3 regions of the Paenibacillus sp. DCT19 genome follow, and region 3 is predicted to be linked to each of the others. Evidence: a T-box and tRNA genes for the amino acid it is inferred to sense, from the RefSeq annotation. Region 3 holds a T-box; the other regions hold tRNA genes.
The links. A T-box is a leader RNA that pairs with one kind of tRNA and senses whether it is charged. The one in region 3 lies ahead of leuS (leucine--tRNA ligase), so its partner is inferred to be a tRNA-Leu.
Positions count from the first base shown of each region.

Region 1: it has a tRNA-Leu gene. The T-box ahead of leuS (leucine--tRNA ligase) is inferred to sense a tRNA for this amino acid. The anticodon was not compared.
Region 2: it has a tRNA-Leu gene. The T-box ahead of leuS (leucine--tRNA ligase) is inferred to sense a tRNA for this amino acid. The anticodon was not compared.

Region 1 is NZ_CP029639.1:315,278-318,532, forward strand. It holds rRNA gene DMB88_RS01340 (23S ribosomal RNA) at 1-281, shown strand, start outside; rRNA gene rrf (5S ribosomal RNA) at 359-475, shown strand; tRNA gene DMB88_RS01350 (tRNA-Ile) at 514-590, shown strand; tRNA gene DMB88_RS01355 (tRNA-Ala) at 617-692, shown strand; tRNA gene DMB88_RS01360 (tRNA-Asn) at 694-769, shown strand; tRNA gene DMB88_RS01365 (tRNA-Glu) at 774-845, shown strand; tRNA gene DMB88_RS01370 (tRNA-Val) at 889-964, shown strand; tRNA gene DMB88_RS01375 (tRNA-Thr) at 970-1,045, shown strand; tRNA gene DMB88_RS01380 (tRNA-Asp) at 1,055-1,132, shown strand; tRNA gene DMB88_RS01385 (tRNA-Phe) at 1,152-1,227, shown strand; tRNA gene DMB88_RS01390 (tRNA-Tyr) at 1,237-1,322, shown strand; tRNA gene DMB88_RS01395 (tRNA-Lys) at 1,331-1,406, shown strand; tRNA gene DMB88_RS01400 (tRNA-Leu) at 1,413-1,493, shown strand; tRNA gene DMB88_RS01405 (tRNA-Gly) at 1,504-1,575, shown strand; tRNA gene DMB88_RS01410 (tRNA-Arg) at 1,583-1,659, shown strand; tRNA gene DMB88_RS01415 (tRNA-Leu) at 1,674-1,752, shown strand; tRNA gene DMB88_RS01420 (tRNA-Pro) at 1,760-1,833, shown strand; tRNA gene DMB88_RS01425 (tRNA-Gly) at 1,845-1,915, shown strand; partial or broken gene iolD (3D-(3,5/4)-trihydroxycyclohexane-1,2-dione acylhydrolase (decyclizing)) at 2,201-3,255, shown strand, end outside.
Region 2 is NZ_CP029639.1:5,733,553-5,736,807, reverse strand. It holds rRNA gene DMB88_RS26185 (23S ribosomal RNA) at 1-1,058, shown strand, start outside; rRNA gene rrf (5S ribosomal RNA) at 1,135-1,251, shown strand; tRNA gene DMB88_RS26175 (tRNA-Asn) at 1,335-1,410, shown strand; tRNA gene DMB88_RS26170 (tRNA-Thr) at 1,414-1,486, shown strand; tRNA gene DMB88_RS26165 (tRNA-Glu) at 1,498-1,568, shown strand; tRNA gene DMB88_RS26160 (tRNA-Val) at 1,576-1,651, shown strand; tRNA gene DMB88_RS26155 (tRNA-Gln) at 1,661-1,735, shown strand; tRNA gene DMB88_RS26150 (tRNA-Lys) at 1,745-1,820, shown strand; tRNA gene DMB88_RS26145 (tRNA-Leu) at 1,827-1,906, shown strand; tRNA gene DMB88_RS26140 (tRNA-Gly) at 1,917-1,991, shown strand; tRNA gene DMB88_RS26135 (tRNA-Arg) at 1,997-2,073, shown strand; tRNA gene DMB88_RS26130 (tRNA-Pro) at 2,089-2,162, shown strand; tRNA gene DMB88_RS26125 (tRNA-Gly) at 2,174-2,244, shown strand; gene DMB88_RS26120 (WGxxGxxG family protein) at 2,548-2,871, opposite strand.
Region 3 is NZ_CP029639.1:4,634,561-4,637,815, reverse strand. It holds gene DMB88_RS21195 (phosphotransferase family protein) at 1-937, shown strand, start outside; T-box leader at 993-1,262, shown strand; gene leuS (leucine--tRNA ligase) at 1,335-3,255, shown strand, end outside.

The sequences.
Region 1 (3,255 bases), 2.3 Mb from region 3:
CCCTATCTGTCGTGGGCGTAGGAAATTTGAGAGGAGCTGTCCTTAGTACGAGAGGACCGGGATGGACGTACCGCTGGTGTACCAGTTGTTCCGCCAGGAGCACCGCTGGGTAGCTATGTACGGACGGGATAAGCGCTGAAAGCATCTAAGCGTGAAGCCCCCTCAAGATGAGATTTCCCAGTATGTAAGACCCCTTGAAGACGACGAGGTAGATAGGCTGGGGGTGGAAGTGCAGTAATGCATGGAGCTGACCAGTACTAATCGGTCGAGGGCTTATCCAATTAGCACGTTTTAAATCGCAGACTTTCGTTTCGAATCTAGTTTTCAGAGAACAATACTCTGAGATGTAAGCTACGCGTTTGGTGGCGATGGCGGAGGGGTTCCACACGTACCCATCCCGAACACGACCGTTAAGCCCTCTAGCGCCGATGGTACTTGGACCGCAGGGTCCTGGGAGAGTAGGACGCCGCCAAGCGAAAACCCTTAGGGGTATTTTTTTTCGAATGTCTATACGGGCCCTTAGCTCAGTTGGTTAGAGCGCACCTCTGATAAGGGTGAGGCCGGTGGTTCGAGTCCACCAGGGCCCACCATAAATATAATAGTAGTACCGAAGAATGGGGCCATAGCTCAGCTGGGAGAGCGCCTGCCTTGCAAGCAGGAGGTCAGCGGTTCGATCCCGCTTGGCTCCACCATTCCCTGATAGCTCAGTTGGTAGAGCACTCGACTGTTAATCGAGTTGTCACAGGTTCGAGCCCTGTTCGGGGAGCCATTAAGGCCCGTTGGTCAAGGGGTTAAGACACCTCCCTTTCACGGAGGTAACAGGGGTTCGAATCCCCTACGGGTCATAGCAATACCTAATGTTTTAATGAGGGATGAGAATCCCAATATGGAGGCTTAGCTCAGCTGGGAGAGCATCTGCCTTACAAGCAGAGGGTCGGGGGTTCGATCCCCTCAGCCTCCACCATATACGCCGGTGTAGCTCAACTGGTAGAGCAACTGACTTGTAATCAGTAGGTTGGGGGTTCAAGTCCTCTCGCCGGCACCATTAATGCCTGGAACCGTGGTGTAGTTGGCCTAACATGCCTGCCTGTCACGCAGGAGATCGCGGGTTCGAATCCCGTCGGTTCCGCCATTAATTCTTAACCAAATAAGGCTCGGTAGCTCAGTCGGTAGAGCAGAGGACTGAAAATCCTCGTGTCGGCGGTTCGATTCCGTCCCGAGCCACCATGTAATCCTGGAGGATTAGCGAAGCGGCCAAACGCATCAGACTGTAAATCTGCTCCCGTACGGGTTCGGTGGTTCGAATCCATCATCCTCCACCAGTTTTTATGAGTCATTAGCTCAGTTGGTAGAGCACCTGACTTTTAATCAGGGTGTCGAAGGTTCGAGCCCTTCATGACTCACCATTATATGCGCGTGTGGCGGAATTGGCAGACGCACTAGACTTAGGATCTAGCGTCTTTGACGTGGGGGTTCAAGTCCCTCCACGCGCATCCTTTATTTGCGGAAGTGGCTCAGCGGTAGAGCATCGCCTTGCCAAGGCGAGGGTCGCGGGTTCGATTCCCGTCTTCCGCTTATATTTGCGCCCTTAGCTCAGCTGGATAGAGCGTTTGACTACGAATCAAAAGGCCGGGAGTTCGAATCTCTCAGGGCGCGCCATTATAACTTCATATGCCGGCGTGGCGGAATGGCAGACGCGCTCGACTCAAAATCGAGTGGGAAACCGTGGAGGTTCGAGTCCTCTCGCCGGTATACATAACGGGATGTAGCTCAGCTTGGTAGAGCACCTGGTTTGGGACCAGGGGGTCGCATGTTCAAATCGTGTCATCCCGATCTTATCGTATGCGGGTGTAGTTCAATGGTAGAACTTTAGCCTTCCAAGCTAATAGCGTGGGTTCGATTCCCATCACCCGCTTCAATAGAAAAGCAAAAAAGATATGGTATATGCCATATCTTTTTTGCTTTTTTTACACTCCAACGAACGTAATAACATTATCTATGCCAAAAGAAGCGATATTCAACGCACATCCATTACCTAATTATTTTAAACAATGAATATAAAACGCTTACAAAAATGTCTTGCCTAATTCAGCAAGCTGTATTACCATGTGAATTAAGCGCTTAACCTTTAGAGGTAAGGCGCTTAAACTTAACGTAGATTAAGCGCTTAACCTGTAAAGGGAAGGGAGATAATTAACGAATGGGAACAATTCGACTGACGATGGCTCAGGCATTACTTCGATATTTAGATCAACAATATATTTCGGTAGATGGTGTAGAGACCAAATTTATAAAAGGTGTCATCGGTATTTTTGGACACGGGAATGTGACTGGCATTGGAGAAGCATTAGAGCGTAGCCCGGGTACGTTGCGGTATATGCAAGGAAAAATGAACAAGGCATGGTGCATACAGCAACTGCTTATGCCAAACAGAAGAACCGCAAACAAATCTATGCCTGCACAACCTCGATTGGGCCTGGTGCGCTGAATATGATTACAGCGGCTGCCACCGCAACAGTTAATCGTATTCCTGTTCTACTGCTTCCCGGTGATAATTTTGCGACGCGAGAGCCTGATCCAGTGCTACAGCAACTGGAGGTAAGTAGTGACTATACAATTTCAGCAACTGATTCCTTCAAGGCTGTCAGCAAGTATTGGGATCGGATCGTTCGCCCAGAGCAATTAATGATTGCAGCTACACAGGCCATGCGGGTGTTAACTGACCCAGCAGAGACAGGCGCGGTAACATTGGCACTGCCGCAGGATGTTCAGGCAGAAGCATACGATTATCCAGAATCGTTCTTTGCTCGCAAAGTACACTACTTGGATCGCCGTCCTCCAGTTCTTGCAGCACTGGAACGGGCAACGAAACAGATTGCCCGTGGGAAGAAGCCACTGCTCGTTGCAGGTGGCGGTGTATTGTACTCTGAGGCATCCGCACAATTAGCGGAGTTCGCCGAGAAGTTTGGTATTCCTGTTGCCGAGACACAGGCTGGTAAAAGTGCTATGCCGTGGAACCACCCGCTCAATGTGGGTGCAATTGGGGTTACTGGCTCCTTAGCAGCTAATAGGCTTGCAAGGGAAGCGGACGTTGTAATCGGCGTAGGCACACGGTTCTCCGATTTTACGACGGCGTCTCGCTCTGCTTTTCAGCATCCGGAAGCTGCCTTTATCAATATTAATCTTAACAGCATGGATGCCGCTAAATTAGGTGGAGAAGCCATTTTAGCAGATGCACGGGAAGGTCTACAGGCT
Region 2 (3,255 bases), 1.1 Mb from region 3:
GCCCGGTGCTGGAAGGTTAAGGGGAGCGGTTAGGAGCAATCCGAAGCTGTGAACCGAAGCCCCAGTAAACGGCGGCCGTAACTATAACGGTCCTAAGGTAGCGAAATTCCTTGTCAGGTAAATTCTGACCCGCACGAATGGCGTAACGACTTGGGCGCTGTCTCAACGAGAGATCCGGTGAAATTTTAATACCTGTGAAGATGCAGGTTACCCGCGACAAGACGGAAAGACCCCATGGAGCTTTACTGCAGCTTGATATTGAATTTGGGTACGATCTGTACAGGATAGGTGGGAGCCTTTGAAGCCGGAGCGCCAGCTTCGGTGGAGGCACCGTTGGGATACCACCCTGATCGTATCTAGGTTCTAACCTGGTACCGTAATCCGGTGCGGGGACAGTGTCAGGTGGGCAGTTTGACTGGGGCGGTCGCCTCCTAAAGAGTAACGGAGGCGCCCAAAGGTTCCCTCAGAATGGTTGGAAATCATTCGAAGAGTGCAAAGGCATAAGGGAGCTTGACTGCGAGACCTACAAGTCGAGCAGGGACGAAAGTCGGGCTTAGTGATCCGGTGGTACCGCATGGAAGGGCCATCGCTCAACGGATAAAAGCTACCCTGGGGATAACAGGCTTATCTCCCCCAAGAGTCCACATCGACGGGGAGGTTTGGCACCTCGATGTCGGCTCATCGCATCCTGGGGCTGAAGTAGGTCCCAAGGGTTGGGCTGTTCGCCCATTAAAGCGGTACGCGAGCTGGGTTCAGAACGTCGTGAGACAGTTCGGTCCCTATCTGTCGTGGGCGTAGGAAATTTGAGAGGAGCTGTCCTTAGTACGAGAGGACCGGGATGGACGTACCGCTGGTGTACCAGTTGTTCCGCCAGGAGCACCGCTGGGTAGCTATGTACGGACGGGATAAGCGCTGAAAGCATCTAAGCGTGAAGCCCCCCTCAAGATGAGATTTCCCAGTATGTAAGACCCCTTGAAGACGACGAGGTAGATAGGCTGGGGTGGAAGTGCAGTAATGCATGGAGCTGACCAGTACTAATCGGTCGAGGGCTTATCCAATTAGCACGTTCTAATCGCAGACTTTCGTTTCGAATCTAGTTTTCAGAGAACAACACTCTGAGATGTAAGCTACGCGTTTGGTGGCGATGGCGGAGGGGTTCCACACGTACCCATCCCGAACACGACCGTTAAGCCCTCTAGCGCCGATGGTACTTGGACCGCAGGGTCCTGGGAGAGTAGGACGCCGCCAAGCGAACTCTTTCATCATACATAGAAACAGGCTCTGCATGTGGATTTGTACGATGAATTGCATTTGCTCATGCAAATGCATAACATTCCCTGATAGCTCAGTTGGTAGAGCACTCGACTGTTAATCGAGTTGTCACAGGTTCGAGCCCTGTTCGGGGAGCCATTTGCTCTCATAGCTCAGTAGGTAGAGTGCATCCATGGTAAGGATGAGGTCACCGGTTCGATCCCGGTTGAGAGCTTTGGTAAGTGAGGCCCGTTGGTCAAGGGTTAAGACACCTCCCTTTCACGGAGGTAACAGGGGTTCGAATCCCCTACGGGTCATATAGATGGAGGCTTAGCTCAGCTGGGAGAGCATCTGCCTTACAAGCAGAGGGTCGGGGGTTCGATCCCCTCAGCCTCCACCATTTAATTATTGGGGATTAGCCAAGCGGTAAGGCAACGGACTTTGACTCCGTCATGCATAGGTTCAAATCCTATATCCCCAGCCATTTTATTTTGAGTCATTAGCTCAGTTGGTAGAGCACCTGACTTTTAATCAGGGTGTCGAAGGTTCGAGCCCTTCATGACTCACCATTATATGCGCGTGTGGCGGAATTGGCAGACGCACTAGACTTAGGATCTAGCGTCTTTGACGTGGGGTTCAAGTCCCTCCACGCGCATCCTTTATTTGCGGAAGTGGCTCAGCGGTAGAGCATCGCCTTGCCAAGGCGAGGGTCGCGGGTTCGATTCCCGTCTTCCGCTCCATATTTGCGCCCTTAGCTCAGCTGGATAGAGCGTTTGACTACGAATCAAAAGGCCGGGAGTTCGAATCTCTCAGGGCGCGCCATTATTTTTTTTATATCGGGATGTAGCTCAGCTTGGTAGAGCACCTGGTTTGGGACCAGGGGGTCGCATGTTCAAATCGTGTCATCCCGATTTTATCGTATGCGGGTGTAGTTCAATGGTAGAACTTTAGCCTTCCAAGCTAATAGCGTGGGTTCGATTCCCATCACCCGCTTATATTTTGATGAAAAGTCCTGCATTTGCAGGGTTTTTTTGTTTTCAGTACATTTGTTTTATTAGGAGTTACCTTATGTTTAACCCGGGTCTACCTAATGGCCTCCTTTTTAGCATCTTAAGTACTTCAATATGGCATTATGAATTAGCTATAACAGACAGAAGCCCTCTCATAGGAGAAGGGCTTCTGTCTCATTCATCTCGTTAAAGTGGATGCAGCAGTCGTAACACTTTTGAGCATTCGCTCATTAAGATGAATGTCCTAGAACGTGTATAGCGCTAACACTGTATTGAGCCACGTATTTTAACGGTGATCGTGGTCTGTTGCTCTTTTGCGCATACCTGCCAACCCTAGAAGTCCAAGGAGACCTAGCCAACCCCAGTCCATTCCTCTGTCACGGTCTGTTGTTGCAGCATTCGTACGAATACTGTTGGTACGGTAATCCCCATTGCGTACGTTGTAAGCATTGGGATTCGTGTAATTGTTGTTTCTGTAGTTGCTATTCTCGTACTCCGTAATTTGCTTCTCCGTGTGGTTCATATTATTTGTTGTGGTATGAGCAGAAGCGGATCCCGCAAGTGATACCGCCAATGCAACAGAAGCAACGATTGTGCAAACTTTTTTCATGATAATGTATCCTCCCTTCAGTGATGTGCTGCGTGTTTAATATCCCCAAAGGAAGCCCTTCATTATGTAGTAATTTCATACGTTAATAAAAACCAATTTTTTAATGGGGATTTGGATAAGTTAAGATAGAGCATGGTTTGGGCGCAAATAATTATTCGAAGCAGCTCCTTCGAATAGATGTCTGTAGGTGATATCAAGATATAACACAGAGAGGAAAGTTAAAAAAAATCTAGAATTTATTGCGTCACTGTGATAAAGTATACAAAAGCTTGCTTTGCCGGTCATGTTTCTTTGTGCAGTATCTTGCTTATACAAACAATAGTAAGTGTATCGATACTTTTTATTCCGTACCAACACTCAACCATCTAGGCTGTATATTTATGA
Region 3 (3,255 bases):
AAAGCTAACTTCGGAACAGCTAGAGCGAATAGCAACTCAGATTTTAAATCGTGAGCTATCTGAATATCAGGAAATGAATGAAGGCTGGGCGAACCAGGCTTACCGGATCGGTTTAAAAGATGGACAGACGGTGGTACTCAAAATTGCTCCTACGGATAAATCCAATCTGATGCGTTGTGAACAAGAGTTGATGAATACTGAAGTTGAGGCACTGCGTCTTGTGTCTGAGCTAACGGATCTGCCTGTTCCTCGTGTGCTTGCCTATGATGATTCACTAACCCTTGCGCCTTCAGAATATTTTATTATGGAGCATATGACAGGCAAGCCGTATAACCAAGTGAAAGAGCACTATAGCATTGACGAACAGGAAGCGATTGAGGAAGAGCTAGGGCGTTACAATCGAAGGATAAATGAAATCACAGGAGAACAATTTGGTTATTTCTCATCGGGACGACAACGTTATTCCACATGGAAAGAAGCTTTCTTGCAGCTAATGGAAGATGTATTAATCGATGGGCAAAAGGCGGGTATTAAGTTTTCGATGCCTTATGAGGAGTTGGAGCATTTGATTCTGGCAAGAGCAGATGTCCTCAATGATGTTCTAGAACCTGCATTTATTAGCTGGGATCTATGGGATGGCAATGTACTGGTGGAGAAAGGCCGTATTACCGCCATTATTGACTTCGAGCGTTCACTCTGGGCAGATCCATTGATGGAGCATTATTTTAGTCACTTTAATTACACACCTGGGTTTTTGAAGGGATATGGTAGATCCATTACAACACCAAGTGAACGAAGCAGAAGAGGGTTATATGATCTGTACTTTGATCTATTGCTTCGGATCGAATGTGCATACCGGCAGTTTGATGATCATAAACATATTCAGTGGACGATTCATAATCTGGAAGAAAGCATTGAACGCTTTCGGTTAGGCTGAGGTCTGTCATTGACTTTGGCGGTACTTTTTTATATAATGTTTCCGATATTGTATACATATTTCGATGATAAGGATCAGTAGTGAATTCTGTACATGACAGAGAGTCGGCGGTTGGTGCAAGCCGATTGACAGTATTTCATGAACTCGCCTTGGAGAAATGCGGTGATTACACCATCCGATACTTAACCGATGTCTATTCGGTGGTTGCAGGAATGGAAATCCGCATCGGTTAACCGCCGTTACAGGTTCAAAGGGAGTGGATGACGAAGCACGTTCGTCCGCTAACTAGGGTGGTACCACGGGAATTCAACCTCTCGTCCCTAGCGCTGCAAACGCTATGGGATGCTGAGGTTTTTTTGTTGTAATTTATGTGAATCAACCAGAGGAGGAACAATAGATGAGTGAGAATCACCAGCCGAAGCACGGCTATCAGCCACAAGTGATGGAGAAAAGTTGGCAGCAATTTTGGGATGAGAATAAAACGTTCAAAACAGGCGAGGACCCGGCTAAACCGAAGTTCTATGCATTGGATATGTTCCCATATCCATCTGGCGCGGGACTGCACGTAGGTCACCCGGAAGGATACACTGCAACGGATATCGTTTCTCGTTACAAACGTATGCGCGGATACAATGTTTTGCATCCGATGGGCTGGGATGCTTTTGGTTTGCCTGCTGAGCAGCATGCACTTGATACGGGTGAACACCCACGTGAGATCACATTCCGTAACATTGACAACTTCCGTCGTCAAATTAAATCCCTTGGGTTCTCCTATGACTGGGATCGGGAGATCAGCACAACGGATCCGGATTATTACAAATGGACGCAATGGATCTTCATCCAGTTGTACAACAAAGGCCTCGCTTACGTTGACGAAGTGCCTGTAAACTGGTGCGAAGCATTGGGTACAGTATTGGCTAATGAAGAGGTCATTGACGGTAAAAGTGAGCGCGGTAATCACCCAGTTGTCCGTAAACCGATGCGTCAATGGGTATTGAAAATTACTGAATATGCTGAGCGCCTCTTGGAGGATCTGGAAGAGCTGGATTGGTCCGAGAGCATTAAGGATATGCAACGTAACTGGATTGGTAAATCTACAGGGGCAGAAGTGGTGTTTGCCATCGAGGGACGTGAGGAAGTAATCAAGGTATTCACGACTCGTGCGGATACTTTGTTTGGAGCTAGTTATGCTGTACTGGCACCGGAACATGAGCTGGTAGAAGCCATTGTGACTGCAGAGCAACGTGAAGCGATCAAAGCTTATCAGGAGCAAGCTGGACGTAAGAGTGACCTGGAACGTACCGATTTGGCCAAAGACAAAACAGGTGTATTTACAGGGGCTTATGCCATCAATCCAGTAAATGGAGCGAAGGTGCCTATCTGGATCGCTGATTATGTTCTGGCTGGTTATGGTACAGGTGCAATTATGGCGGTTCCTGGGCATGATGCACGTGACTGGGAATTTGCGAAGCAATTCGGACTGGACATCATTGAGGTTGTTGCTGGTGGCGATGTGACCAAAGAAGCGTATTCCGGAGACGGACCACACGTTAACTCTGATTTCTTGAATGGTCTGAACAACGAAGAAGCGATTGCGAAGATGATTACTTGGCTGGAAGACAACGGTAAAGGTGAAGGCAAAACGACATATCGTCTGCGTGACTGGTTGTTCAGCCGCCAACGCTACTGGGGAGAGCCGATTCCAATTCTGCACCTGGAAGATGGAACGATGAAGACCGTACCAGAGGATCAGCTTCCATTGTTGCTGCCAGATATCGATCAGATCAAGCCTTCGGGTACAGGGGAATCACCACTGGCGAATGTAACCGAGTGGGTGAATACGGTTGATCCTGAAACGGGAATGAAAGCACGCCGTGAGACAAACACGATGCCACAATGGGCGGGAAGCTGCTGGTATTACCTGCGCTTTATCGATCCACATAACGACAAGGAACTGATCTCTCAGGAGAAACAACAACAATGGCTGCCTGTCGATCTGTATATCGGGGGAGCAGAGCACGCTGTGCTTCACTTGCTGTATGCACGTTTCTGGCATAAAGTATTGTACGATCTGGGCGTAGTTCAGACCAAAGAGCCATTCCATAAACTCGTGAACCAAGGTATGATTCTGGGAACCAATAATGAGAAAATGAGTAAATCTCGTGGTAATGTTATTAACCCAGATGAAATTGTAAATGAATTCGGTGCAGATACTCTGCGTTTGTATGAGATGTTCATGGGACCACTGGAAGCAACAAAACCGTGGAATGCTAACGGGGTTGAAGGTATGTACCGCTTCTTGTCACGCGTATGGCGTC